Regions from separate parts of the Halomonas sp. YLGW01 genome, predicted to be linked through region 1. Evidence: predicted binding sites of a transcription regulator. Region 1 holds the regulator's gene; each other region holds the start of a gene.

The links. Region 1 encodes FNR, which switches genes on or off when oxygen is low (the NO sensors DNR and NnrR bind a similar motif). Its sites were predicted from a motif close to TTGATNTANATCAA; they were not measured.
Region 2: IEJ03_RS09475 (Hsp20/alpha crystallin family protein) is a predicted target of FNR. The motif match lies at 2,330-2,343, and genes of this name have one in related genera.
Region 3: clpB (ATP-dependent chaperone ClpB) is a predicted target of FNR. The motif match lies at 4,530-4,543, and genes of this name have one in related genera.
Region 4: IEJ03_RS08975 (cytochrome ubiquinol oxidase subunit I) is a predicted target of FNR. The motif match lies at 3,312-3,325, and genes of this name have one in related genera.

What each region holds. Positions count from the first base shown of each region.
Region 1 is NZ_CP062005.1:2,857,457-2,864,798, forward strand. It holds gene ccoS (cbb3-type cytochrome oxidase assembly protein CcoS) at 1-149, shown strand, start outside; gene IEJ03_RS13115 (sulfite exporter TauE/SafE family protein) at 146-889, shown strand; gene hemN (oxygen-independent coproporphyrinogen III oxidase) at 960-2,375, shown strand; gene fnr (fumarate/nitrate reduction transcriptional regulator Fnr) at 2,577-3,323, shown strand; gene ttcA (tRNA 2-thiocytidine(32) synthetase TtcA) at 3,424-4,353, opposite strand; gene IEJ03_RS13135 (3'-5' exonuclease) at 4,544-5,161, opposite strand; gene IEJ03_RS13140 (putative nucleotidyltransferase substrate binding domain-containing protein) at 5,176-6,993, opposite strand.
Region 2 is NZ_CP062005.1:2,038,860-2,046,201, forward strand. It holds gene IEJ03_RS09465 (sulfite exporter TauE/SafE family protein) at 1-324, shown strand, start outside; gene yejK (nucleoid-associated protein YejK) at 480-1,475, shown strand; gene IEJ03_RS09475 (Hsp20/alpha crystallin family protein) at 1,720-2,262, opposite strand; gene IEJ03_RS09480 (erythromycin esterase family protein) at 2,459-3,778, opposite strand; gene IEJ03_RS09485 (glucose 1-dehydrogenase) at 3,938-4,732, shown strand; gene trxC (thioredoxin TrxC) at 4,872-5,330, opposite strand; gene IEJ03_RS09495 (ABC transporter transmembrane domain-containing protein) at 5,508-7,295, shown strand.
Region 3 is NZ_CP062005.1:317,029-324,370, reverse strand. It holds gene IEJ03_RS01595 (sugar porter family MFS transporter) at 295-1,662, shown strand; gene clpB (ATP-dependent chaperone ClpB) at 1,801-4,404, opposite strand; gene pgeF (peptidoglycan editing factor PgeF) at 4,583-5,341, opposite strand; gene rluD (23S rRNA pseudouridine(1911/1915/1917) synthase RluD) at 5,370-6,329, opposite strand; gene IEJ03_RS01575 (outer membrane protein assembly factor BamD) at 6,478-7,287, shown strand.
Region 4 is NZ_CP062005.1:1,938,078-1,945,419, reverse strand. It holds gene pqiB (intermembrane transport protein PqiB) at 1-770, opposite strand, end outside; gene IEJ03_RS08985 (paraquat-inducible protein A) at 760-2,127, opposite strand; gene IEJ03_RS08980 (calcium/sodium antiporter) at 2,290-3,276, shown strand; gene IEJ03_RS08975 (cytochrome ubiquinol oxidase subunit I) at 3,490-4,905, shown strand; gene cydB (cytochrome d ubiquinol oxidase subunit II) at 4,909-5,910, shown strand; gene cydD (thiol reductant ABC exporter subunit CydD) at 5,915-7,342, shown strand, end outside.

The DNA of each region.
Region 1 (7,342 bases):
TCGACGATGACGAGAATGACCTCTCCCCGGCCGCACGACAGCGCCAGCAGAAGCGCGGGATACACACGGCCTCCGCGCCCGACGACGCGACCACCGAGCCCGACACGGCTCAGGCGCGGCATGACGACCACAGGAACGGGCCGCCATGAACCCGACCGGCCTCGATCTGCCCCCGCTGGCCGCCGCCTTCGTCTTCGGCCTGCTCGGCGGCGCCCACTGCATCGGCATGTGCGGCGGCATCATGAGCGCGCTGAGCTTCGCCGTGCCCCCCAGCATGCGTCATCCGGCGCGACTCACGGGCCTGCTGCTCGGCTATAACCTGGGCCGCCTCCTGAGCTACATGACCGCCGGCGCCCTGGTGGCCGGGCTCGGCACCCTGATTGGCGGGCTCGCCGGCGGCGTCCGCCTGGCGCTTTCGACGCTATCCGCCGTGATGCTGATCCTGATGGCGCTGTATATCGCCGACTGGTGGAAGGGTCTGCTCAAGGTCGAGGCCCTGGGACGACGCCTGTGGCGCCATCTGGAGCCCGCTGGCCGACGCCTAATGCCGGTGGTGAGGCTGCCCCAGGCCGTCGCCCTGGGGGCGGTCTGGGGCTGGCTGCCCTGTGGGCTGGTCTACTCGATGCTGGCCTGGAGCCTGGCCACCGCCGAGCCCCTGGCGGGGGCCGCCCTGATGGCGGCCTTCGGGCTCGGCACCCTGCCGGCGCTGCTAGCCACCGGGCTCGCCGCCCGCTCGCTCGGCAACCTGATCCGCCACCCGGCGACGCGCGCCCTGGCGGCGACGCTGATCATCGCCTTCGCGCTCTGGCAACTGGCGAACACCTGGCTGCCCGGCGCCGGGCACGGCGGCGAACATGGCGCCGTGACGGGCCATTTTCACGGGTCTTGACCTGACGCAAGGGCAGGCAGCGGGGGCGGCACTAGACTGGAGACATTCTCATCCAGTGGAGTGACGCCCGATGTCCAGTTCCACGCCCACGACCAGGCCCGCCCCATCATCGTCTCGCGCCTGGGATCCGGCACTGCTCAAGCGTTACGACATCAACGGGCCACGCTATACCTCCTACCCGACCGCGCCCTCCTTCCACGACGATTTCGGCGCCGAGGACTATGAAGCGGCGCTCTCGCGCAGCAACGCATCCCATCGCCCGCTGTCTCTCTACGTACACGTGCCCTTCTGCCGGCGCATCTGCTTCTACTGCGCCTGCAACAAGATCGCCACCAAGAACACTCGGCTGGCCGAGCCGTATCTGTCCCGGCTCGATCGCGAGATGGTGCTGACCAGCCGCCAGCTGGACACCTCCCGCGAGGTCACCCAGCTCCACTGGGGAGGCGGTACGCCGACCTTCCTGACGCTTGGCCAGATGAGCGACCTGATCGACCGCCTGGAGGCGCGCTTCGGGCTCAGCAGCTCCCCCGAGCGCGACTATGCCATCGAGATCGATCCCCGGGAGGCCGACGTGCTGACCCTGCGCCACCTTCAGGCGCTGGGCTTCAACCGCCTGAGCCTCGGGGTTCAGGACCTGGATCCGACCGTCCAGCGGGCCATCAACCGGGTCCAGCCCCGGGTGCTGACCGAAACCCTGATCGACGAGGCCCGGCGGCTGGGGTTTCGCTCGCTGAACCTCGACCTGATCTATGGCCTGCCGCACCAGACGCCGGCGAGCTTCGCCGCCACCCTCAGCCAGGTCATCGAGATGGCCCCGGCTCGGCTGTCGGTATTCAACTATGCCCACCTGCCGAGCCATTTCGCCCCCCAGCGGCGCATTCGCGAGGCCGATCTGCCGGACAGTGATGCCAAGCTTGCCATGCTGCAGGCCACCATCGAGATGCTCGAGGACGCGGGCTATGCGCACCTCGGCATGGATCACTTCGCACGGCCCGACGACAGCCTGGCCCGTGCCCAGCGCCAGGGCACCATGACTCGCAACTTTCAGGGCTACTCCACCCACGGCGACAGCGATCTGGTGGGGCTCGGCGTTTCGGCCATCAGCCGCGTGGACGACGGCTACGCCCAGAACCCCACGGCGCTCGCCGACTACGAGACGGCGCTGGACGCCGGACGGCTTGCGACCGCCAAGGGCATACGGCTGAGCCTCGACGATCGCCTGCGCCGCCGGGCCATCGAGCGACTGATGTGTGATCGGCACCTCGATCTCGCAGCCCTGGGGCGCGAATTCCAGGTCGATGCGACCACCCGGCTCGCTGATGCCCTGGCTCGCCTGACGCCCGCCTTCGAGGACGAGCTGATCGAGCAACACGGCCACCGACTGACCGTGACCCCGCGCGGACGGCTGCTGATCCGTCATCTGGCGATGGCCTTCGATGCCCACCTGCCCCAGCAGACCACGCAGCGCTTCTCGCGCATTCTCTGAATCATTCGTTCTGCCCGCTTCCGGCATGAGGCCCCCCGCCAGGCGCCCTCATGCAACCGAGCGCCGGACGCCTGCACCCGGGACACTTTGTCTCAGCGAGCCCTTTGTACCATCGAAGCCCTTTGTCTCGGCCGGGCTCTCTTCCATAATGAAGCCACTCAATGGACTAGACTGTGCAGGGACGCCGACAAGGAGATGGAGATGCCCGCTAACGCGCTCGGCCAAGGCGCTCGCCTGACCGAAACCCGCTGCCAGACCTGCAGTCTCAGTTCGCTGTGCCTGCCCCTGGCGCTGGAAGTGGAGGACATGGACCGCTTCGATGCCATCATCCGGCGGCGCCCGCCGCTGAAGAAGGGCGAGACACTGGTGCGCCAGGGCACACCGTTCTCCAGTGTCTACGCGGTGCGCTCCGGCAGCCTCAAGCAGCTGAGCAGCGAGGGCAGCGGGGATGAACAGTTGACCAACTTCTACCTGCCCAGCGAACTCGTCGGCCTGGATGGCATCGACGAGGAATGCTACCCCGGCACGGTGGTGGCGCTGGAGACCACCACCGTCTGCGAGATCCCCTTCGACCGCCTCGACGGGCTGTCTGAGCACCTGCCGGAACTGCGCACACAGCTGTACCGCAGCCTGAGCAAGGAGTTGCGCGACGACCGGCGCATGCTGCGTCTGCTCTCCCGCAAGACCGCCGACGAGCGCCTGGCGAGCTTTCTCGTCAATCTGTCGTCGCGTTTCCGCCGTCGCGGCTACTCGCCCTACAGCTTCCGGCTGTCGATGTCCCGCGCCGACATCGGTAACTACCTGGGCCTCGCCGTGGAAACTGTCAGCCGCATCCTGGGACGCTTCCAGCAGCAGCAGCTGGTGGCCGTGTCGGGTCGCGAGGTCAATATCCTCGATCTCGAGATCCTGGCCGAGCGCGCCCAGGACGGCTGCTCGCAACACGGCTAGCCGCCGACCGTCGCCCCGGCAGGACGCGCCACCATGAAAAACGCCAAGCCCGGAGGCTTGGCGTTTTCTTGTGCTGCAGAGGAGAGCGCGTCGGTGCGGGCTAGGCCTCACGGCCCAGATCGAGGGCATCGATGCGACTCTCGCGGCGGCGCGCCTGTTCGGCTTCGAGCCCCTTGAAGTCAAAGAGCTCGCGATCGGCAAGCTGAGACGGCGCCACGTTGGTCACCGCCTTGAACATGCTCTCCAGGCGCCCGGGATGCTTCTCTTCCCACTCGGCCAGCATCTCCTTGACCACCTGGCGCTGCAGATTGGGCTGCGAGCCACACAGGTTGCAGGGAATGATCGGAAACGCCATGCGCTGGGAAAACTCCTCGATATCGGCCTCGCGGCAATAGGCCAGCGGGCGAATCACGATGTTCTTGCCATCGTCGGAGAGCAGCTTGGGCGGCATCGACTTGAGACTGCCACCGAAGAACATGTTCAGGAACAGGGTCTCGAGGATGTCCTCGCGATGATGACCGAGCGCCACCTTGGTGGCGCCGATCTCCTCGGCGAAACCGTAGAGCGAGCCGCGCCGCAACCGCGAGCACAGCGCGCAGGTGGTCTTGCCCTCCGGGGTCTTCTCCTTGACCACCGAGTAGGTGTCACGCTCGAGAATGTGGTAATCGACACCGATACCATCCAGGTATTCCGGCAGCACATGTTCGGGGAAGCCGGGCTGCTTCTGGTCCAGGTTGACCGCCACCAGCGAGAAGTTCACCGGCGCATTGCGCTGCAGGCTCCTGAGGATCTCCAGCATGGTGTAGGAGTCCTTGCCGCCCGACAGGCAGACCATGACCTTGTCGCCCTCCTCGATCATGCCGTAATCGATGATGGCGTTGCCGACCTGACGGCGCAGGCGTTTCTGCAGCTTGTTGAACGCGCGCTTGTCATTGGCTGCGGCATCGGCCGCCGCAGCATCGGCTGCCGCAGCATCGTGGGCAGAGACAGCGGAGACGGTAGAGGGGGAGGTCACGGCAGTATCGGTCATGATCGCAGCAAAAGTGGACGGAAATGAGGCACCATCTTACCACTCGCGCCCGATCCTAGCGACCGGGCGCGACAGTCAGCCTGCGTCAAGTGCGCGGGCATGGAGACCTGCCAACGGGTCATGAGCCCGACGCCGAACCGCAGCCGTCTGATAGCTGAACAGCGCATGGGCCTCGCCATGGCGGCGGGGATCAGGCCGTAGCGCGACTGGCCTTGTTCAGGCGCACGTACATCAAGGCGGTGGTGACGGCGTCACCGAGGGCCGTGTGTCGGCCCATGACCGGCACACCCAAGGTGTCGGCAATGGCCTCGAAGCGCAGGCTGGGCTCGAGCTCGGGGCTTGCTCGGCGCACCGCTCGGGCATAGCGCTGGGCGATATCGACGGTGGCATTGGGCAGATCGAAGCCGAAGCGCGGACGCAGCTGGCGGTTGATCATGGCGACGTCGAAGGCCACGCACCAGCCCAGCAGCGGCCGGTTGCCGACGAAGTCCAGCAACTGCTCGAGGGCATCCTCGATGCTTGCCCCCCCTTCCAGGTCGATGCCACGCAGGCCATGGATGCGGATCGAGTCGCCGGTCAGGCGAGCCGGACGCGTCAGGCGCAGGTCCAACGACTCGCTGGTCAGCACCCGATCGCCGCGTACCTTGACCGCGGCGATCGACACCAGCTCATCGCGACGCGTGTCGAGACCGGTGGTCTCGCAGTCGATGGCCACCATCTCGTCACCGGTATAGGGATTGAACAGCCAGCCGTAATCGCCGTTGGCCTGACGACGACGATCGGTCACTCGGCGCCACGCTCGTATCATCTCGCCTCCTGCCATCAGTATTCCAGATGAAAGCGCTGGGTCAGGCGCTGCTTGAAGTCCTTGACGATATGCAGCGCCTCACGCAGCAGGTCACGCTCCAGCGACGACAGCTCCTGGACCACTACCCGGTTCGGATCGCGTTCGGCATTGATGCCGTCCAGGTGCTCGAGCTGCTGCTTGAGACGCAGCTCGGTGAACAGCGACAGGGCCTCGCCCAGATCCTCGGCGAAGCGCGCCTCCAGCCGGCCATCGGCCACCAGGGCATCGAGGCGCTCCAGGGTCGAGGTGGGGCGGATGCCGCGCTCCAGCGCCAGGGTGCGGACCCCATGCACGATCGGGAAGATGCCGCCCTTCTTGATGTCGATGCCGTGCTGGGGCTTCTTCAAGGTGCCGAACAGGCTCAGCGGAGTGGAGAACTGCAGCGCCGCCCGGGCGAAGTACGTCAGCAGCAGTTCGTTGCCATCGCAGGCCTCGAACAGGGCGTCGCGCACTTCGTCGAGCAGGGCGGTGTTGCCGCCCACCGCATGGGCATCGAGGATGATCGCCAGCTTCATCAGGCTTTCCCCGTCGCGCCGCTCGACCCAGCGGACGATGCGCGCCCGCCAGTCCCTGACCCGCCCCACCCAGGCCGGGTTGGAGACCATGATGTTGCCCGGGCAGCGCGGGTAGCCCAGCGCCACCAGGGTCTCGGTGAAAGCGCTCATCTGGTCGCCACAGTCGGGCCAGTCGGCGTCATCGGCGAGGATCAGGCCATTGTCCTGGTCGGTCTTGAGGATCTGCTCGCCACGGCCCTCGCTGCCCATCACCATCAGACAGCTCTGATGCTGGTGTGCCGCCGCGATCCGAAAGCCCCAGGCCTTGTGCATGATGCGACCGTTCAGCGCGGCCAAGAGATCCATGGCGAAGCGCAGCTTGACCCCCTGCACCATCAGCGCCTTGACCAGTTCCGGCGTGCGCGCGCTAGCCGCGGCGAGCTCCTCGAGGCTCTCCGCCTGCTCGACCTGCAGACTGACCACGTAGCTGCGACTCGAGAAGTAGCTCAGCACGTCGGTGAGCTCGACCACCCCCACCGCCTGACCGCCCTCGATCACCACCACCCGCGCCACCTCGTGGCGAGTCATGTCGACCAGCGCCTCGAACAAGTACTGATCGGGCCGGGCCGTGACCAGGGAGAAGTGCGCGATCTCGATCACCGGGCTGTGTTGCTCCCGGCCATCGATCACCAGGGCATTGAGCAGGTCGGTCTTGGTGACCATGCCCAGACGCGCCTCCTGGCGCACCAGCACGCTGTCGGCGCGACTGTCATTGAGGGTGCGGACCGCCGCAGCGATGCTGGTGTCGGCCTCGACCAGCAGCGGCGGGCGCATGCACTCGGCGATCCGCGCCAGCATGAAACCGGCCATGCTGACGCCGCCCTCGGCCCGTCGCTCGGTCATCAACCGGGTCTTGTCGGAGAGGCGCTGACGGAAGAACTCGGCGAAGGCCGGGAAGCGCTCGCACAGCCGCTCGAAGACGGCGCGCGGCAGCAGATAGCACAGGCATTCCTGCTCGGCCTTGAAGCGATAACGGCTCTTGCCGTTGAGGATGCTGATCGCGCCGAACAGATCCCCCGCCGTGTAATGCCCGATGCGGGCCGAAGCGCTGGGCTCGGAGGTATCCAGCTCGGCGACCTCCCCCTTGTGGATCAGATAGACGTACTCGCCGGGCTGACCCGCGTCGAGCAGCACCTCGTCGCTGTCGTAGTAGGCGAGATCGACGCCACGCCGCACCAGATCACGCCCGTCGTCATCGAGCAGGGTGAAAGGCGCTTGGGAGAGATCGATATCGACCATGGCGATGACCTTGTTGTGCGGCGGCCATGTCGCCACAGATGGCTACGCCCTCCACCCGCCGCATGGCAAGACCTAAGTCTTATCTCCGACAGAGGAGTCAACAACGCCCTGTTCTTCAATGCCAGGGGCGCTGATTGAACGGCGCTCTCGAAACAGCATTTGACTGTCAGTCAGCATAGCAACAGCCCCTCGAGAACCGACACCTAGACCATCGTTCAACCTGCCTGCACCGGACATGATGTCGGTCAAAAAACGAGGTATACCATCGTCCTAATTCCGCCACCCATGGCAGCGACAGACACTCCAAAGTCTTTCATAACAACCTGAATTTAAATGTTTTTAAAAAAAC
Region 2 (7,342 bases), 820 kb from region 1:
TTCGCCGCCAATGGTCCGCCCCTGGTGGTGATGCTCTACCGCCAGCCGATGACCTTGATCGCGATCCGCTGCACCCTGCTGGGCACCTTCTTGATCATGGGGCTGGCGCGCATGGGGTTCTCGCTGGTGTCACCCGGCCGCGCCGGTGAACAGCTCCACGAGCTGCTGGTGTTGGGTGGCATCGGTGCCGTCGTGGTCGCCATCGTCACCGAGCTGGCCAGGCGGCTACCGCCGCCGCTAAGCGATCGCAACTTGCGTCGCACTGCCTATGCCATCCTGCTGCTGGCAAGCCTCAACCTCATCTACAAGGGGCTGACCGCCTGAACGCGATATCGACTGCACCAATGTGAAAAACGCAGGCCACGCCATGACTTGAGCCCGAAACCTCCTGTACCTGACGCATCCACGGCAGCGGGTGGACCAGCCGAGGGGCATCATGCGGTATCATCGCGGCCCCATGTCCGAGCCAAGGGTCAAAAATGCCGATTCTGACTAGCATCGTTCACACCATCGACAAGGCCGGCAGCGACGCCCCGGCGACCCTCAGGCCCGCCACTGCGGCCAGCGCCGAGAGCCCCGCCATGGGCGAACTGCTGGCCGGCCTCAACAAGGCCTATCACGGCAAGGCCAAGGCCTGGGGGCGCTTCGCCGAGGGCGAGGACGCCGGCGACTTCGCCCCACGCCTCGCGGCCTTCCTGGCGGGCGACCAGGACTTCGTGACCTTCACCCGCGAGCTTGCTGAGCGGGTCACGGCACTGGTCGACGACCACCTGCCGCTCGGCGGCCAGCTGCTCATCGCCCATGAGCGCACATGCGATACGGAATCGCTGATGCTGGCCCTGCTGCACCCGCGCCAGGGCTTCGCCATCGATAACGAGCAGCAGGTGGTACCCGCCAGCCAGCTCAACCTGACTCAGCCCTCACTGGCGGCTCGCATCAACCTCACCCAGTGGCAGGACGCCTCGCCGTCTCGCCAGTACCTGTCCTTCCTGCGCGATCGCGGCGGCAAGAAGCTCGCCGATGATGTCGCCACGTTGCTGGGCGCCCAGGAGGGCGTGGACGCCTCAAGCGAGACCCGCACCCTGCTCAAGGCGTTCAGCGACTATGTGGAGCAGGAAGACCTGCCCGAGGAGCAGAGCCGCGAGAAGACCGATGCGGTGATCGACTATGCCAGCGACCAGGCCAGCCGCGGCGAGCCGATCACCCTCGACGAGCTCTCCGAGCTGGTCGACGAGCAGCAGCCCAAGGCCTTCTACGACTACATTCGTCAGCAGGACTACGGCCTGGCGCCGGAGATCCCGCCGGACAAGCGAGCCCTTAACCAGTTTCGCCGCTTCACCGGCCGGGCTGGCGGCGTCTCGATCAGCTTCGACTCGCACCTGCTGGGCGACAGTGTGGAATACGACGCTGACCAGGACCGGTTAATCATCAAGAAGGTGCCCAACCAGCTGCGCGACCAGCTCAAGCGGAGCTAACCCCCGAACGACGGCTCAGCACCTCGAGAGCGGCCCCCTCTTGCCCCACGTCAGCCTCGGCCCACCCGAGGTTGGCTACCCTGCATTCAGAACCTGCCTCGTTGCGCAGACTCGCGTGCCGGATGGCGAAGCCAGGCGGGCATGCGAGACCCTGGTGGGCAGCGTAGAGACGATGAGCGACAAGACTCGCCAGGCCTGGTTTCGCAAGCTGCGCCGCCTGACATGACACCTGGCGCCCAAGTACCTACTTGATCTCGACCTTGCGCCGGTTGGCTTCCTTCTGCTTGGGCAGGGTCAGTTCCAGCACGCCGTCGTTGAAACTGGCCTCGGCCTTGTCGGTGTCGACCTCGCAGGGGAGCGACAGGGTCCGGGAATAGCTTTTCTGGGAGATCTCGCTGCGGAAATACTCGCCGGTCTCCTCCTTGGTTTCCTGCTTGCTCTCGCCCTTGATCGTGACGCTATCCTCGGTCACCGAGATGTCCAGATCCTCGCGCTTGATGCCGGGCAGCTCGGCCTTGACGATCAGTTCGGCATCCCGGTCGATGACATCGACCTTCGGAAGGTCCTGTTGCTCCAGGTGGCCGAAGCGCTCCCAGAGAGGATGCTCGCGGCGCCACATGGACGGCATCCAGCCGCGCTCGAACATCTTGTCGAACATGCGCTCCATTTCATGGAACGGGTTCAGTGCCTGGTGCTGGGGCTCCGTCAGCGCCTGGTCCGGCTCAGCCGTTGCCTTGTTCACCGCGGCGCTGGTCGGGTTGATGTGCTTGACGTTCTTCCTGGCCATGGTGTGTCCTCCTCGAAAAAGGCCCAATACCCATCAGGAAAGCTAGTCTGCGTCCGTCAACGGCTCGTTGACGTGTATCAAGAAGACAAGGGCCAACGGGAGCGCGGGCCCATTTTCAGTCGCCGGCATGAGCTCCGAATGGCCGATAGAGAAGAACAGCTTCATGATTCCGCCTGCCCGCCCTCAGCCGCCTATCTCATAGGCCGAAGGGATAGGTCTCGGGCACCTCCTCCTTGCGCCAGGGGCCGCCGGTGTCGAAGGGCTCGACCGCTGTGGTCTCGTCGAGATGGAAGACCGCATCGAACTGCCTGGCTAGCGAGGCGCGGAAGTAGTGGCTGCCCCGCTCCGTCTCCGGACGATAGATCACGCCGATGGCACGCTCCAGCAGCGGTTCATCGAGCGGCTCCGCCGCAGCGCCGGCCAGCGGCAGATAGAAGCGGTCCAGGCCGCTCTGGTGAAAGAGCCCCTCGTAGCTGTCCTGGCGAGCCGGGCGCACCCAGCGATGCTCGACCGGCCCATCCCAGTCGCGGGCGGCGGCCACATGGCCGGTGTAAGTGGTGAACCCGACCAGCAGCACCCGTTCGGCACCGAAGCGCTGGCGCGCCAGCTGGCCGATGTTGTGCTGGCCCCGCGCCCTGCCCATCTCGGTGGCACGGGCGTCGCCCAAGTGGGAGTTGTGCGCCCAGACCACCACCTTGCCCATCCCGCCCTGGCGGCGCAGGTGGTCGTGCAAGGCGGCCAGGGTCTCGGTCATGTGGGTATCCCGCAGGTTCCAGGTATCGACCCGGGAGCCGAACATCTCGCGGTAGTATTCCTCGGCGTGGACCACCACCCGCGCATTCTGCTCGGCGAAGAACTGCGCATCGGCCGCCCGCCGACCATCGGCGCTTAGGTAGTCCGGGGCCTTGTGAAGCAGCTCGATCAACAGCCGGATGGAGGCCGCCTCGCAGGAGGGGGTGAGGCCGAAGGCCACATCGCGCCCGTAGTGGAAGGGATCGCCGTGATGATCGAGACAGGCATAGCTCTCGCGGGCACGCTTGGCCTGCTCGGCGTCGATGCCTTCGAGGTAGGCGATCACCGCCTCGGCACTGCGGTGCAGGCTGTAGAGATCCAGGCCATGAAACCCCACCGGCGCCCCGGACCTGGCCGCGTTATGGTCGGCCAGCCAGGCGATGAAATCGCCCGCCTGGGCATTGCGCCACATCCACTGGGGAAAACGCTGGAAGTCGCCGAAGGCCTCGAGCAACGTGTCCTCGCCCTCGCCGGCCACGAAGCGGTTGAGGCGCAAGGCATCGGGCCAGTCGGCCTCGACCAGCACCGCCTCGAAGCCCGCCTCCTCGATCAGTCGCCGGGTGATCTCGCCGCGCAGGCGATAGAACTCGGCGGTACCGTGGGAGGCCTCGCCGAGCAGCACGAAGGAGCGATCAGCGACGCTTGAGAGCAAGGCATCGTAGTCGCTGGGACGCTCCTCGAGTCGCGTGGCAAGCTGGCGGACACAGGCAAGCGGCGTCACCATGAGAAAGCCCTCCCCACCCTTGTGAGCATGCCTTGAGTCTAGTCGCGGACCACGCCTCGACGGTCCGGCAACTGATCGTTCCTTGATGTGGGTCAGGCGCTTGCGTTGTCCGCAGGCACGCCGCAGGGTAAGGCCATCCGAACTTGAGGAGAGCAGACGATGAACAACGGCAAGGTGGTCTACATCACGGGCGGCGCCCAGGGCATCGGCCGAGGCATGGCGCTTGGCCTGCTGTCACGCGGCTACCGAGTCGTGATCGCCGATCGCGATCGAGAAGCCGGCGAGGCGTGCCTGGCGGAACTCGCCGAATGCGTGGAGGGGGCAGCGGCCCCTGGCGACCCCGAGGCCCTGAGCTTCCAGCAGGTCGACGTGTCCGACGAGGACCAGGTCAAGGCCAGCCTCGAGGAGACCCTGACGCGCCACGGGCGACTCGATGGGGTAATCAACAACGCGGCCCTCGCCGACCCCTTCCTGGGGCCCATCGAGTCTTTGACGCTTGAGACCTGGCACAAGGTGCTCGACACCAACCTGACCGGCGCCTTCCTGACCACCAAGCATGCGGCACCGGCGCTACGCAAGCATCGTGGCGCCATCGTCAATATCGCCTCGACCCGGGCGCTGCAATCCGAGCCCGACACCGAGGCCTATGCCGCCAGCAAGGGCGGCATCGTGGCGCTGACGCATGCCCTGGCGATGAGCCTGGGTTCAGCGATTCGCGTCAATGCCATCAGCCCGGGATGGATCGAGGTCGGCGAATGGCAAAAGCCCTCGCGCCGACAGGCCGCCGAGTTGAGTGACGGCGATCATGCTCAGCATCCCGCCGGCCGGGTCGGCGAGCCACGCGACATCGCGTCCATGGCGGCCTTCCTGCTTTCCGATGAGGCAGGCTTCATCACCGGCCAGAACTTCGTGGTCGACGGCGGCATGACCCGCAAGATGATCTATGCCCTCTAGATCTATGCCCTCTAGATCTATGCCGACTAGCTCTTGCCCGCCGGTCACTCCGGCAACGCGAACCTGTTGCATGCCGTCATGAGGCCATCGGGGCATCAGCACGCACTCACCCCTGCAGGTGCTCGTGGCCTAATAGCCCTCATAACAGATGCGGGGCCAGCCACTGCTTGAGCTGAGGGCCCTGCATGACGCCTGCCTGGCGGGCGACTTCCCGGCCGCCCTGAAACACCGCCAGGGTCGGAATGCTGCGGATGTTAAAGCGCCCGGCCAGCGCCTGCTCGGCGTCGGTATCCAGCTTGGCAAAGCGCATGCGTGGTTCCAGCTCACCGGCTAGCTGGGCGAAGATCGGCGCCATCGCCTTGCAGGGCCCGCACCAGGCGGCCCAGAAATCCACGACCACCGGCAGGTCGCTGCGGTTGACCACGGCATTGAAGTTGCCGCCATTGAGCTCGATCGGCGCGCCGGTGAACAGCGCCTGCTTGCACTTGCCGCAGCGTCCCTGGGCCAGTCGGGCGCGAGCAACCCGGTTCATGGCGACGCAATGGGGGCAGGCAAGGGTCAGGGTGTCCGCGGATGAGTCCGTCGTTGTATCGGCCATGAACGCTCCTGAAGTCGATGAAGGGGAAATTGTCAGTACGGGTTAGGTCGTTGGTAATATGGTCACGAGACGCATCTCCTTCAAGAGGCCTTCACCGGACCGCGTCGCCGCAGACCTCTCACCGCGTTCATCACTCGATCGCCACTCTCCATGCCCAGCCGAGGCCTGACACCCTCCATGACATCACGCCCGCATCCCCGCATCCTGCTGCGCCTGCTCTCGCTGCTGAGCCCCTATCGCACCCGCCTGATGCTGGCGGGCCTGGCCCTACTGGTGGCCTCGGGCAGCGTGCTGCTGGTCGGCCAGGGGCTCAAGCTGGTCATCGACCAGGGCTTCATCGCCGAGGATGCGGCGCGCCTCAATCAGGCGCTGCTCGGGTTGCTGGCGATCGTGGCCCTGCTCGCGGGGGCCTCGGCGCTGCGCTACTACCTGGTCACCTGGATCGGCGAGCGGCTGGCCGGCAATCTTCGCCGCCAGGTCTTCGATCATCTGCTGACTCTCGAGCCGGCCTTCTTCGAGCAAGAGGCGACCGCCGCCGACGAACCCCGCCATGGCGGGGCCGGCGAGATCCAGTCGCGACTGACCGCCGACACCAGCGTGCTGCAGAGCCTGTTCGGCTCGTCGCTGTCGGTGGCGCTGCGCAACCTGCTGATGCTGATCGGCGCGGTAGTGATGATGGTCGCGACCCAGCCCTGGCTCTCGGCGCTGGTGCTGTTGGGCATTCCCGCCACGCTATTGCCGATCCTGTGGTATGGCCGCCGGGTGCGGCGCCTGTCGCGATCGAGTCAGGATCGGGTGGCGGAGCTTGGCCGCTATGCCGGCGAGGCGCTGACCGGCATCCGCACGCTACAAGCCTTCGGCCACGAGCCCATTGACCGTCGCGACTACGGCACCCGGGTCGAAGAGGCCTTCTCCACCGCCATCGATCGCACCCGTCAGCGGGCCTGGCTGACCGGCATCGCCATGCTGGTCGTGTTCACCGCCGTCGGCCTGATGCTCTGGCAGGGCGGCCATGCGGTGCTCGCGGGCGACATGAGTGCCGGCGAACTCTCGGCGTTCGTCTTCTATGCGGTGCTGGCTGCCGGCGGTGTGGCAGCGCTAGCCGAAGTGGCCGGCGACGTACAGCGTGCCGCCGGCGCCGCCGAGCGGCTGCTGGAGTTGCTCGATGCCCGCCCGGCCATCACGGCCCCGGCCACTCCGCGAGCACTGCCCGCTAGGGTCGAGGGTGCCATCGGCATCGAGGCGGTGCGCTTTGCCTACCCGAACCGCCCCGACGCTCCGGCGCTCGATGGCATCGACCTGAGCATTCGCCCCGGCGAGCGAGTGGCGCTGGTCGGGCCCTCCGGCGCCGGCAAGAGCACCCTGCTGCACCTGCTGTTGCGCTTCTATGACCCCCAGGCCGGCCGCCTGACTCTGGATGGCATCGACCTGCGCGAGCTCGCCCCCCAAGCACTGCGCGCGCAGCTGGGGCTGGTCGCTCAGGAGCCGATGCTGTTCTCGGGCTCCGCTGCCGACAACATCCGCTACGGCAAGCCCGAGGCGAGCCTCGACGAGGTGCGCGATGCCGCCCGGGACGCCAATGCCCTGACCTTCATCGAGGCCCTGCCCCGGGGCTTCGATACGCCGCTGGGGCCCGGTGGCGTGCAGCTCTCTGGCGGCCAGCGCCAGCGGCTGGCGATCGCCCGGGCGCTGCTGCGGGATCCGCGGGTGCTGCTGCTGGATGAAGCCACCAGCGCGCTGGATGCAGAGAGTGAACGCGTCGTGCAGCAGGCGCTGGATCGCCTGATGCGCGGGCGCACCAGTCTCGTGATCGCCCATCGCCTGGCAACGGTCATCGCCGCCGACCGGCTGCTGGTCTTCGACCAGGGCCGCCTGGTGGCATCGGGCAGCCACGCCGCCCTGCTGCAATCCAGTGCGCTATATCGTCAGCTCGCGACCCTGCAGTTCACGCCGGATCTCTCCTAGACGAAATCAAATGACGCCTGTCGTCACTAAAAGTAATAAAACGTGAT
Region 3 (7,342 bases), 910 kb from region 1:
GCGACGCGCCGACGCGAACACGCCGTTTCGACCGTCTGAGGGATGTCGTGAGGGCCCTGTGGGTGCGGGCATCATGGTACCGACGCCGCGACTCCTAGACCAATGTCTAAGACACCCCGGGTGGCAGAAAGGGCGGCCAATTGCTGTAATGGCGAACTGCTGACACGATTCACCCATCTATAACACTAACCACCAGCGCCTTTCGCCGCGCTTTTTTTTGGCCCTCAAGTGAATCGATTCACCTGGGGAATTCAAGAAGCGGAGACGAAAGGCGACCCTGCAAGGAGAACCCGCATGTCTCGCATCGTCCAATGGTCGATCACGGTGGCCCTCGCCGGCTTCCTGTTCGGCTTCGATACCGCCGTCATCTCCGGCGCCGACAAGCCCATTCAGACCCTCTGGGGGCTCAGCGACCTGCAGCACGGCCTGCTAATCATGTCGATGGCGCTGTGGGGCACGGTGATCGGCGCCATCGGCGGCAACTGGCCCACCGACCAGCTGGGCCGTCGCGCCACCCTGGTACTGATCGGTATCCTCTACCTGGGTTCCGCCGTCGGCTCGGCGCTGGCCACCGACCCCTACTGGTTCTCCTTCTTCCGCCTGATCGGCGGCATCGGCGTGGGGATCTCCTCGGTCGCCGCCCCCACCTACATCTCCGAGATTGCGCCGGCCAAGCATCGCGGCGCCCTGGTCGGCCTGTACCAGTTCAACATCGTGTTCGGCATCCTGATGGCCTTCGTGTCCAACTTCGTGCTGGGCTCGCTGCTCGGCGAGGACGCCTGGCGCTGGATGCTGGGCATCGAGGCCGTGCCGGCGCTCCTGTACACCCTGATGATCTGTCGGGTGCCGAAGAGCCCGCGCTGGCTGATCCTCAAGCGCAACGACGTTGAGGGCGCCAGCGAGGTGCTGAGGAAGATCGACCCCGCCGCCGACGTGGATCGCGAGATCGCCGCGATCCGCGCCGCTGAGACCAGCGAGCAGAACGCGCATGCCCCCTTCTTCTCGGGGCGCTACCGCCTGCCGATCCTGCTGGCCTTCCTGATCGCCTTCTTCAACCAGCTCTCGGGCATCAACTTCATCATCTACTACGCGCCGCGGGTGCTCGAGGCCGCCGAGCTCGGCAGCAGCGTCGCCCTGCTCTCCTCTGCCGGCATCGGCCTGGTCAACCTGATCTTCACTATGGCCGGCATGGCCCTGATCGACCGCCTGGGTCGTCGTACCCTGCTGTACATCGGCTCGGTGGGCTACCTGGTCTCGCTGGTGCTGATCTCGCGGGCCTTCTTCCTCGGCGAGCTCGGCGGACTCGAGGTGCCGCTGCTGCTGGGGCTGTTCATCGCGTCCCATGCGATCAGTCAGGGGGCGATCATCTGGGTGTTCATCGCCGAGGTCTTCCCCAACCATGTGCGTGCCCGCGGCCAGTCCTTCGGCAGCTCGGTGCACTGGATCTGCGCGGCCCTGATCACCCTGGTGATGCCCTGGGTGCTGGGCACCTTCAACGGCGGCCCGGTGTTCGCCTTCTTCGCCGTGATGATGGCGCTGCAGGTGCTGTTCGTGAAGTTCCTGATGCCCGAGACCAAGGGGGTGTCACTGGAGGCCCTGCAGGAGCGCCTGGTCCGCGAGCCGACGCCGAAGGCACGCCCCGCCTCCGCCGGCACCCGCTGATCGCGCCCCGCGCACTCGCCTGACACACAGGCGCCTACGCTCGAGCGCCGAAAGACAAAAGGCCCGCCTCCTGAGAGGCGGGCCTTCTTGATGCGCCGACCCCTATACCAGCCGGCATGCCTGGCGCGGGGGCGAGCGTTACTCCTTGCTGAACACCAGCGTCCCGTCTTCGCTTGCGACCTTGATGGTATCGCCCGGGGCGAACTTGCCGGCCAGCAAATCCTGCGCCAGCGGGTTCTCGAGCCGGCTCTGGATCGCCCGCTTGAGGGGCCGGGCGCCGAACACCGGATCGAAGCCCACCACCGCGAGCTGCGCCAGAGCCTCGTCGCTGACCTCGAGCGTGAGCTCGTGCTCGGCGAGCCGCACCCGCAGCCGGTCGAGCTGAATGCCGGCGATGGCCTGGATCTGCTCCTGGCCGAGGGCGTGGAAGACCACCACCTCGTCGATGCGGTTGATCAGCTCGGGACGGAAGTGATCACCGACCACCGCCATCACCATCTCCTTCATCTGCGCGTAGTCCTTCTCGCTATCACCGCTGTCCTGACCGCCCATGCGCTGGATGATGTCCGAGCCCATGTTGGAGGTCATCACGATCACCGTGTTGCGAAAGTCCACGGTGCGCCCCTGGCCATCGGTGAGACGACCATCCTCGAGCACCTGCAAGAGGATGTTGAAGACATCGGCATGGGCCTTCTCGACCTCGTCGAGCAGCAGCACCGAGTAGGGCTTGCGGCGCACCGCCTCGGTCAGGTAGCCGCCCTCCTCGTAGCCGACGTAGCCCGGAGGCGCCCCGATCAGCCGAGCCACGGAGTGCTTCTCCATGAACTCGGACATGTCGATGCGCACCATCGCCTCCTCGGTGTCGAAGAGGAAATGGGCCAGCGACTTGCACAGCTCGGTCTTGCCCACCCCGGTCGGGCCGAGGAACAGGAAGGAGCCGTTGGGACGGTTGGGATCGGCGAGCCCGGCCCGGGAGCGGCGCACCGCATTGGCCACCGCGGTGACCGCCTCGTCCTGACCGATCACCCGCTCGTGCAGCGCCTCTTCCATGCGCAGCAGCTTGTCGCGCTCGCCCTCGAGCATCTTGGACACCGGGATGCCGGTCCAGCGCGATACCACCTCGGCGACCTCCTCCTCGGTGACGTTGGAGCGCAGCAGGGTGTGCTTCGAGGTATCCGTCGTCTCGCTTTCCTCGCTCTCGGCGATCTTGCGCTCGAGCTCGGGGATCACCCCGTACTGCAGCTCGGACATCCGCCCCAGGTCACCCTGGCGCTTGGCGGCATCGAGCTCGATGCGCACCTTGTCGAGTTCGGCCTTGTACTGAGCGGCTCCCTCGATGCTGGCCTTCTCGGCCTTCCACACCTCGTCGAGATCGGCGTACTCCCGGGACAGCTCGTCGATCTGCGCCTCGAGGCTCTCCAGGCGCTTCTGGGAGGCCTCGTCGGTCTCCTTCTTGAGCTGCTCGCGCTCCATCTTGAGCTGGATCAGGCGCCGGTCGAGACGATCCATCTCCTCGGGCTTGGAGTCGAGCTCCATGCGGATCCGCGAGGAGGCCTCGTCGATCAAATCGATGGCCTTGTCGGGCAGCTGGCGGTCGGTGATGTAGCGGGCCGACAGCTTGGCCGCGGCGATGATCGCCGAGTCGGTGATATTGAGGCGGTGATGGACCTCGTAGCGCTCCTTGAGGCCGCGCAGGATGGCGATGGTGTCCTCCTCGGAGGGCTCGTCGACCAGCACCTTCTGGAAGCGCCGCTCCAGCGCCGCATCCTTCTCGATGTACTTGCGGTATTCATCGAGGGTGGTGGCGCCCACGCAGTGCAGCTCGCCGCGAGCCAGCGCCGGTTTCAGCATGTTGCCGGCATCCATGGCGCCCTCGGCCTTGCCGGCGCCGACCATGGTGTGCAGCTCGTCGATGAACAGGATCACCCGACCCTCTTCCTGAGCCAGCTCGTTGAGCACCGCCTTGAGGCGCTCCTCGAACTCGCCGCGAAACTTGGCCCCGGCCAGCAGCGCGCCCATGTCCAGCGACAGCACGCGCTTGTCCTTGAGCCCCTCCGGCACCTCGCCATCGATGATGCGATTGGCCAGGCCCTCGACGATGGCGGTCTTGCCGACGCCAGGCTCGCCGATCAGCACCGGGTTGTTCTTGGTACGCCGCTGCAGCACCTGAATGGTGCGACGGATCTCGTCGTCGCGGCCGATCACCGGGTCGAGCTTGCCCTCGGCGGCCCGGGCGGTGAGATCCAGGGTGTACTTGGCCAGCGCCTCGCGGGACTCCTCGGCGTTGGGGTCGTCGACCTTCTGGCCGCCGCGCAGGCTCTCGATGGCCGCGGCCACCGACTTCTGATTGAGCCCCGCCTGGGTCAGCACCTTGGTGACCGCATGGTTCATGGCAAGCGCCGCCAGCAGCACCAATTCGCTTGCGATGAACTGATCGCCACGCTTCTGAGCCTCCCGGTCGGCGAGATTCATCAGGCGCACGAAGTCCCGGGACGGCTGCACCTCACCGTCGAACTGGCCGACCTCGGGCAGGGTATCCAGGTAACTGGCCAGACCGCTGCGCAGGGCCGCGGCATCGCCGCCAGCCTTGCCGACCAGCCCCTTCAGGCCGCCGTCGCGCTCCTCGAGCAGCGCCATCAACAGGTGGCCGGGGTCGAGCTGGTTGTGCCCACGCCCCACCGCCAGGGACTGGGCATCGGCCACCGCGGTCTGCAACTTGCCGGTGAATTTATCGAATCGCATCGCATGTCCTCCATGAGGGCGGCGGCGCGATCGGACGCACCGCCTGCCTGTGTCGTGTCTTGACAGTATCAATGGAGGTATGGTGGCCCGCTTTCAAGGCGCCGGCCTTGAAAGCGACACGGGGGTTGATCGAAATCAACGAAATGCCGGGGAAAAGCCCGATTCGAGCGGCTTTCCGTCAGCGCAGCCAGATCACGCTGGCCATGCGGCCGGTGACACCGTCATCGCGGCGGTGGGAATAGAAGCGCGGCTCGCAGGCGGTGCAGAAGTGTCCGCCGCTGATGTGGGCAACGCCCAGGCGTTCGAGGCGCAGGCGCGCCAGGCGGTAGAGGTCGGCCATGTAGTGACCGAGGCGATAGGGGCTCGGTTCGAAGGCACTCTCGGCCTCGGGCTGCACGGCGACGAAGGCGTCGTGGACCTCGGGGCCGACCTCGAACTGGGCGTTGGAGATCGCCGGCCCCAGCCAGGCCATCAGCTCGCCGGGGTCGGTGGCGAGGGCCGCCACCGTGGCCTCGAGCACGCCGCCGGCGAGCCCCCGCCAGCCGGCATGAGCGATGCCGACCCGGGTGCCCAGCCTGTCGCAGAAGAACACCGGCAGGCAGTCGGCGGTCTGCACCACGCAGGCATGGCCGGCATCGAAGGCCACCGCGGCATCGGCCTGGGGCGCTCCCGGGGCATAGACCTGCTGGACGTTGGCGCCATGCACCTGGTCGAGCCACAGAAGCGGGCGGTCGCTGCCCACCTCGGCCTGCAGCAGCTCGCGACAGCGCGCCACCTGGGCGGGGTCGTCGCCGACATGCTCGGCGGTATTGAAGGCCGCAAAGGGCCCCTCGCTGGGGCCGGACTCGCGGGTGGTGACCAGGGCCCGCACCGTGCTCGGGGCCGGCCAGTCGGGCAGCACCAGGGTCGGGTGCGGGGTCGTCACGGGGGCCGTCATCGGTGGATTCCTCAGCGAGGCCAGGGCCTCATCGCATGGTTTCGTGATCATCGCGCAGGTAATCGAGCAGCATCAGCATATCGTCCGGCAGCGCGGCACGAAACTCGAGGCGCTGGCCGCTCTCCGGGTGCACGAAGGCCAGCTTGCGGGCATGCAAGGCCTGGCGCGGGAAGCCGCGCAGCAGGTCCTTGAGATCCTCGTCGGCCCCGGGGGGCAGCTTGAGGCGGCCACCGTAGAGGCTGTCGCCGATCAGCGGGAACCGCTGGTGCGCCATGTGCACACGAATCTGGTGAGTCCGGCCGGTCTCGAGCTTGCAGCGCACGTGGGTGTGGTTGCGGAAACGCTCGGTGACCCGGTAGTGGGTGATCGCCGGCTTACCGGAGGCGGTGACCGCCTGGCGCTTGCGATCCTTGGGATGGCGACCGATCGGTGCCTCGATGCGCCCGCCGGAGGTCACGACCCCGGTGACCACGGCGTCGTACTCCCGCGAGACGCTGCGCGCCTGGAGCTGCTCGACCAGCGCGGTCTGGGCGGCCAGGGTCTTGGCCACCACCATCAGGCCGGTGGTGTCCTTGTCGAGGCGGTGCACGATGCCGGCCCGGGGCACACTGGCGAGATCCGGGCAGTGGTGCAGCACCGCATTGAGCAGGGTGCCGTCCGGGTTGCCGGCGGCCGGGTGCACCACCAGGCCCGCGGGCTTGTTGATCACCAGCACCGCGGCGTCCTCGAAGACGATGTCCAGGTCGATAGCCTGGGGCTCGAAGCGCAGCTCGTCTTCGATCACCGCGGAGAGCGCCAGCTGCTCACCGCCGTAGATCTTATCCTTGGGCTTGGCACGGGCGCCGTCGAGGGTCAGGTCGCCCGATTTTATCCAGCCCTTGAGGCGCTCACGGGAGAAATCGGCGAAGACCTCGGCCGCCGCCTGATCGAGGCGCTGGCCGGCCATGGCCTCGGGAATGCGGGCGTCGCGATGTACGGTTTCTGACATGGGGGCTTTGTGCCTTTGACGTGGCACTCGCGATGGACCCGGGCCTGGCGCTTTGCGGCCTGCCCTGAGTGGTTTATCGTGAGTGCTTTATGATGAGCCGCCAGTGATTCTACCACGGCCATCCGGGTTGTTTGAGACGAGGACCATGATGCGCGTTTTCCCCCGTGGCACACGGCTGGGCGCCTACGCCCTGACGGCCGCCCTGCTCGCCGGTTGCGCCGGCAACGACACCGTTCCCGACGAGATCGCGGAACAGGAGCTCTACCGGCAGGCGATGACGGCGCTGGAGGCGCAGAACTACACCAACGCCGTGAGCCGGCTCGAGGCGCTTGACGCCCGCTACCCCTTCGGCGAGCACGCCGAGCAGGCGCAGCTGGAGCTGATCTACGCCTATTACCAGACCGACAACTGGGAATCGGCGCGAGCCGCGGCCAGCCGCTTCATCCGCCTGCAGCCAGACCATCCCCAGGTCGACTACGCCTACTACATGCGCGGTCTGGCCGCCTATCAGGCGGGCCGCTTCAGCCTCGAGGGGCTCAAGCTGATCGATATCTCCAAGCGCGACCTGGGCGCCACCCGCGACTCCTACGGCGACTTTCGCGATCTCATCGAGCGCTTCCCGGACAGCGAATATGCCCCGGACGCCCAGCAGCGCCTGACCTACCTGCGCAACCTGCTGGCCCGCCATGAGCTGCAGGTCGCCGACTTCTACCTGCGCAAGGGCGCCTACCTGGCCGCGGTCAAGCGCGGGCGCTGGGTGATCTCGCACTACCCCGAGGCGCCGGCCAACCAGGATGCCCTGGCGGTGATGGTCGAGGGCTACCTGGGCCTGGGCATGCCCGACCGGGCGCGCGAGGTGCTCGCCACCCTGATCGAGAATGCCCCGGATCATGCGCGCCTCGCCGGCCGCACCTTCGAGGCCGAGCATAGCGACGCCACCCTGCGCCTGAACCGCTGATTTTCGCCCGCGCTACGAGTACGAGCACCGCACACACCGAAAAGCATCTGAGCAA
Region 4 (7,342 bases), 920 kb from region 1:
AAGGTCACGCCACCGCCAAGCAGCGCTTCCAGGGATTCGACGTTGACGCTCACGCCCTCGGAATCGAGCTTGAGGTCCACGCCGCTGGCCGGCCAGAAGCGGGTGCTGTCGGTGACCAGCACGTCGTAGGGCGTTTCGACGAAGACACGATGGCGCATGCGCCGGGTCTCGGGGTCGAAGCGGGCTTCCTCGACGCGGCCGACGGTGAAGCCGTGATAGGTCACAGGATCGCCTACCCGTAGGGAGTTGCCGAGCTGGCCCACCAGGTTGAGGCGGATACCCTCGGCATCGGCAGGCGCCACCGGGGGCTGCTCGAGCACCTCGAAGCGATAGCTCGACTCGTTGCTGCTGCCGGGTTGCAGCTGGATATAGGCACCGGACAGCACGGTGTTGAGCCCGCTGATGCCTTCCCGCCCGATACGCGGCTTGACGACCCAGAAGCGGGCGTCCTCGACCAGCATCGGTTCCACATCGGGGCTCATGCGGGCGATCACGCGGATGTGACTCAGGTCGTCGGACAGCCGGACCTGTTCGACGCGGCCGACCTCGACGTTGCGGGTCTTTATCAGGGTGCTGCCAGCCTCGATGCCCTCGGCATTGCTCATGATCAGGGTGACCTGGGGGCCGCGGCTGATGTAGTCGTCATAGAGCAGCCAGAGGCCGATCAGCAGTGCCACCAGGGGCACGATCCAGATCGGCGACAGCCGTGAGTGACGACTGACTCGAGCTCGAGAGGGGGGCGTGTCCTGGCCAGGCGCATCAGTGGTCATGGGCAACGTCCTTGTCAGCGGAGGTGGAAAGCGCCGTAGCGCCGGTCTGGTGGGATCGGGGCAGGGGCGGGTCCCAGATCAGCCTGGGATCGAAGGCCATGGCCGCCAGCATGGTCAGCACCACCACCGCGCCGAAGGCCAGCGCCGCCGGCCCCGGGGCGATGGACATCAGATTGCCGGCACGAATCAGGGCCACCAGGATGGCCACCACGAACACATCGACCATCGACCAGCGGCCGATGAGTTCGGTGATCCGATAGAGCCGGATGCGGGTGACGGCATTCAGCTCGCCGCTGCGGGGAACCGCCAGGCATAGCCAGGCCAGCGCCATGAGCTTGCTGACCGGCACCAGGATACTGGCGATGAAGATGATGGCCGCGATCGGATAGGAGCCATGCTGCCAGAGGGTGATGACCCCGCCGATGATCGTGGAGGGATCCGAGTGACCAAGGGAGGTGGTGATCATGATCGGGTAGAGGTTGGCGGGCAGGTAAAGCAGCGTGGCCGCCGCCAGCAGGGCCCAGGTGCGCTGTAGGCTGTGGGGCAGGCGGGCGTGCAGGCGTTCGCCGCACCGGCGACAGCGGCCGTTGCCGTCCGCGTCCAGGCGGTTTACCAGGCCACAGGTCGAGCAACCGGTCAGCCCCTGGGGCGTGGCGCGGGCCCCCGTCACGGCGCCGTCGGGAGCGGCGGGCTCACCGGCCAGCGAGAACCACATCCAGTCGGCATCGAGCGACTGGGTCGTGAGCAACAGCAGCAGGGCAAAACAGCAGAAGGCCCAGAAGGCCAACCCCAGCGAGACCTCGGCCATGCCGGCGATCTTGATCAGGCTGATCAGGGCTCCGACGATAAACACATCCGCCATCATCCAGGGATGCAGGTGGGAGAGGGTCCGGGCGATGTCGCGGCTGGCGGGCAGTAGCGAGCGGCGTAGCAGGCCGACCTGCAGCCAGATCACGCTGGCCAGATAGACCATCGGCAGCACCAGGATGGTCAGCACCACGCCCACCGCCACCAGCGGCTGGTGCAGGCCGATCAGGCTGGTGGCGGTCTCGGTCAGGTTGATGCGATGGCCAAGGCCGCTGACCTGAAAGCTCACGAAGGGCAGGCTGATTGCCATGACCAGGCTGAGCAGGGCGGCAATGGCGAGCGCCAGGCTGCGCTCGGCCGGACGATGATGACGGGTCGACAGGGTGTGGCCGCAACGCGGGCAGTCGGCGCTCTGGCCACGATGCAGCGGCGGTAGCTGGACCAGCCAGTCACATTCGTGGCAGGCGCGCAGGCGTCGCCGGGACGGTTGCGTCTCGGGAGGGCCCTCATGTGCCGGGAGGGAGGGGGCTGGACTATGCGTATCGATCAAGGCCGAGTTCCTTCTTTTCCCCATTATGACGGCTGGCAGAAGACATACAATCCTGGCCGGACTCGATGCTACAGTGCGCCGGCAGGGCATGGCGACAGCCGGCGCCGCTCCAACGGGGCGGCTTGCCAGGACAACACAGCGAGACACAGGGAGAGGGAGTCTATGGGATTGCCGATAGTAGCCGTCATCGCCGGACTGGCGTTGCTGGTGTGGAGCGCCGAGCGCTTCGTCGACGGGGCGGCGTCGACTTCGCGCTATCTGGGCCTGTCGCCGCTGCTGATCGGCATGCTGGTGATCGGTTTCGGCACCTCGGCGCCGGAGCTGATGGTCTCGGCGCTGGCGGCAGCCCAGGACAATCCGGGCCTGGCGCTGGGGAATGCCTACGGGTCGAACATCACCAACATCGGGCTGATTCTCGGGCTGGTGGCGCTGATCGCGCCGCTTGCCGTGCAGTCCGGGGTCCTGCGCCGGGAGTTGCCGATCCTGTGTGGGGCCACGCTGCTGTCTGCCTGGCAGCTGCGCGATGGGGTGATCGACACGACGGAGGCGCTCATCCTGCTCGTGGCGCTGGCGGCCTTCATCGGCGCGAGTATCTGGCAGGGGCGCCAGGCCGAGGCCGCCACCGACACCCTGGCCAGTGAGACCGATCATAGCCTCGAGAGTCATCCCATGTCGCTGAAGGCCAGCGTGACCTGGACGCTGGTGGGGCTTGTGTTGCTGGTCGCCAGTTCTCGCCTGCTGGTCTGGGGGGCGGTGGCCATCGCCCAGGCCTTCGGCGTCAGCGATCTGATCATCGGCCTGACCGTCGTCGCGATCGGCACCTCGCTGCCGGAGCTGGCCTCCTCATTAAGCGCCCTGCGTCGTCGCGAGCATGATCTGGTGCTGGGTAACGTGGTCGGTTCGAACCTCTTCAATACCCTGGGCGTGGTGGGGCTGGCCGGCGTGATCACGCCGATCCAGGTGGGCGGCGAGGTCATGATGCGGGACTGGCCGGTGATGGCGGTGATGACCCTGGCGATGACCGTCTTCGCCTTCGGGATCAAAGGTCGTGGCGGGCGCATCAACCGCCTCGAGGGTGGCCTGTTGCTGGCTCTTTTTGTCGGTTACACGGCCTATCTGGTCAGGGTGGTGATCCAGGGCGGCGGTTGAGGCATCGAGCCGGGAAGCTCGAGCCGAGCCCGCGCGTGATGTGCGGCAATCAACCACATGCCCGAGGGGTGAAAGTGCGGCATCGCGACACACCTGAAGCGACGATTTACATGCAGGTTTGGCATAGCATGGGTGGCGTTAGTCGTAACTTCATCGCAAGGCAGTGAATTTCACTAGCGGTATCGCCATTATCCTAGGCTCAGGGAGGCTCTTATGGAGCTTGATCCACTCGTTCTGTCGCGACTCCAGTTCGCCTTCGTGGTGTGCTTTCATGCCATCTTTCCGGTCTTCACGATCGGGTTGGCGTCCTACATCGCGCTACTGAACGGTCTGTTCTTCGCCAATGGCAACCCTGCCTGGGAGCGCCTGGCGGTGTTCTGGACCAAGGTGTTCGCGGTGGTGTTCGGCATGGGGGTGGTGTCCGGCATCGTGATGTCCTTCCAGTTCGGCACCAACTGGAGCAACTTCGCCCAGGCCTCGGCCAACTTCCTGGGCCCCGTGCTCAGCTATGAGGTAGTGACCGCCTTCTTCCTCGAGGCCGGCTTCCTCGGCGTGCTGCTGTTCGGCCGCGGCAAGGTCCCGCAGGGCGTGCACCTGTTTGCGGCCATCATGGTCGCCGTAGGGACCTTCATCTCGTCGTTCTGGATCCTCGCCGCCAACAGCTGGATGCAGACGCCCGCCGGGGTGGAACTGGTCGACGGGACCTTTTATGTGACGTCCTGGGCCGAGGCACTCTTCAATCCCTCCTTCGGCTATCGCTTCGTGCACATGGGCATGGCGTCCTTCCTGACCGGTGGCTTCGTGGTGGCCGGGGTCAGTGCCTGGTTCCTGCTGCGGGGGCGTGACGTGGCCGCCAACAAGAAGGCGCTGTCGATGTGCCTGTGGCTGCTGCTGGTGCTGGCCCCGGCCCAGGCGGTGGTCGGTGACTTCCATGGCCTCAACACCCTGGAGCACCAGCCCACCAAGGTGGCTGCCATGGAGGGCAACTGGGAAACCCAGTCTCATGTGCCGCTGCTGCTCTTCGCGATTCCCGACAAGGATGCCCAGGACAACCTGGTCGAGATCGGCATCCCCAGCCTCGCCAGCCTGATCCTGACCCACCATGTCGATGGCGTGGTCCCGGGGCTCAAGGACGTACCGGTCGCCGAGCAGCCGGTGGTGGGCCTGGTGTTCTGGTCCTTCCGCGTGATGGTGGCGCTGGGCCTTGCGATGATCGGCGTGGCGGTGACCGGCCTCTGGCTGCGTCGCGGCGGCCGTGTCTATGGCCATGAGCGCTATCTCAAGGTGCTTGTCGGCATGTCGGTCACGCCCTTCATCGCCGTGTTGGCGGGCTGGATCGTCACCGAGGCGGGGCGCTCGCCCTGGCTGGTCTACGGCCTGATGACCCAGGACGAGGCGGTGACGCCCTCGCTGACCGGCGGCATGGCGCTGTTCACGCTGATCGGTTACGTGGCCGTCTACACGGTGGTGTTCTGGGCCGGCATCTACTACCTGCTGCGGGTCATTCGCCAGGGCATGCTGCCCCACGATCAGGAGACGGTGGTCGATGATATCGAGCGCGCCAAGCGGCCGTTGTCTGCCAGCCACATTCCCTTCGATGATGACGCCGGTCATCCAGTCAGGAGCTGAGCCATGCAAACCTTCGATCTGTCACTGATCTGGGCCGGGATCATCGGCTTCGGGATCATCATGTACGTGCTGATGGACGGCTTCGATCTCGGTCTGGGCATCCTCTTCCCCTTCGCCCCGGACGAGGATTCCCGGGACGTGATGATGAACTCGGTAGCGCCGATCTGGGACGGCAACGAGACCTGGCTGGTGCTGGGGGGCGCGGGCCTGCTCGGCGCCTTTCCGCTGGTCTACTCGGTGTTCCTGCCGGCGCTCTATATCGGCGTCTTCCTGATGCTGGCGGGGCTGATCTTCCGCGGCGTGGCCTTCGAGTTTCGCTTCAAGTCCAAACGGAACCGGCATTGGTGGAACCGTGCCTTCTGCTGGGGCTCGGCCGTCGCGACCTTCGCCCAGGGGGCGGTGGTCGGTACCTACATCCAGGGTTTCGAGACCGAAGGCTTCGTCTATGTCGGCGGCGCACTGGACTGGCTGACCCCGTTCACCGTGCTCACGGGCCTCGGTATGATGGCCGGCTATTCGCTGCTCGGTGCCACCTGGTTGATCTTGAAGTCGGAAGGTCACGTGCAGGAGTGGGCCTATCGCATCACGCCGAAGCTTCTGGCCGCGGTGCTGGTGGTGTTCGCCATCATCAGTGTCTGGACGCCCTTCGTCGACGGTGGCGTGCGTGAGCGCTGGTTCGGCGAGGTTTCCCTGATCTGGCTGCTGCCGGTGCTGGCGCTGGCCTGCGCCTATGGCATCCATCGCTGGGTGAGCCGCCGGCGCGAAGGCATGCCCTTCCTGGCGACACTGGGCATGTTCATCTTCACCTATCTGGGGCTGGTGGTGAGCAAGTGGCCGGTGATCGTGCCGCCGGATCACACCATCTGGGACGCCGCCTCGGCACCGGAATCCCAGCTCTTCCTGCTGCTCGGCATGCTGTTCGTGATCCCGATCGTGCTGACCTATACCGCCTGGTCCTACTGGGTCTTCCGCGGCAAGGTGCGCACCGGCGAAGGCTATCACTGACACCATGGCGTCCCGTGATGCGAGCAATCAGGAACCTCGCACGTCCAAGCGCTGGCTCAAGGATCTGGCCGCCGGCGAGCGCCGGCGGCTGACCCTGGCTACCCTGGCCGGCCTGGGGGGCGGGCTGTGCACCATCGTACAGATGCTGCTGCTGGCACTGATCATCGACCGACTACTGACCGGCGTCCCCGAGGCGCCGGTCGGCGCGCTCTTTGTCGCGCTGATTGCCGTGCTGGGGCTTCGCGCCCTGGCGCAGTGGGTCCAGGACACCACCGCCCAGGCGGCCAGCCTGGCCATTCGGGCTCGCGCACGGGCAGCCCTGCTCGATCAGTTGGCGGCGCTGGGCCCGGTGCGGCTGGCGTCGCGCCACTCGGCGGGCCTTGGCAGCCAGCTGGTCGAGCAGGTCGAGGCGCTGGACGGCTATTTCGCCCGCTTCCTGCCGCAATTGCGCCTGGCCACGGCGCTGCCGCTGGTCATCCTTGCCATCGTGTTGAGCCTCGATTGGTTGGCGGCGGTATTCCTGCTGCTGGCCGCGCCGCTGATTCCGCTGTTCATGGCCCTGGTGGGCATGGGTGCCCAGCGCCTCAATCAGGCGCAGTTCGCCGCCGTGACAAGGCTCTCGGGCCACTTCCTCGATCGGGTGCGGGGCATCACCACGCTGCAGCTCTTCGGGCGCACGGCCAGTGCCGCCGATGAGGTGTTCGGGGCCGCCGATGACTATCGCGCCCGCAGCATGAAGACCCTGCGCCTCGCCTTCCTGTCCTCGGCGGTGCTCGAGTTCTTCGCCTCGGTGGCCATCGCGGTGATCGCGATCTATGTGGGCTTCGGCCTGCTGGGCTACATCGACTATGGCCCTTCGGCGTCGCTGACGCTTTACAGTGGCCTGACGATCCTCTTGCTGGCGCCGGAGTTCTTCCAGCCGCTGCGCAGCCTCTCTCAGCATTATCATGACCGTGCCGCGGCCCTCGGCGCCGCCGAGGCGCTGGTGGTGCTTCTCAACGAGACGCCGCCAGCGTCGGCCGAGATGCGCCCCGAAGGAAGGACGCATGCTGACGTCCCGGTGCGTCTGATAGATGCCTGCGTCGAGCATGCGGGGCGTGGTCGGGTGCTGGGTCCTGTGTCCCTCGAGGTGCGCCGCGGCGAGGTCATCGCCCTGACCGGTCCCTCGGGAGCCGGCAAGTCGACCCTGTTGCAGCTGATTGCTGGTTTCGTGGCGCCGAGTGCGGGGCGAGCGGAGGTCATGTCTGAGGCGCGGCCGGCCTGGATGGATCAGCGCCCACTGGTGATTCAGGGCACGATCGCCGACAACCTGCGACTCGCCGATACGCAGGCGAGTGATGACGCCATGCGACAAGCGCTTCAACGGGCCGGGTTGGCCGAGTTGCTCTCGCGCCTGCCGGCGGGGCTCGAGACCCCCATCGGGGAGCGCGGA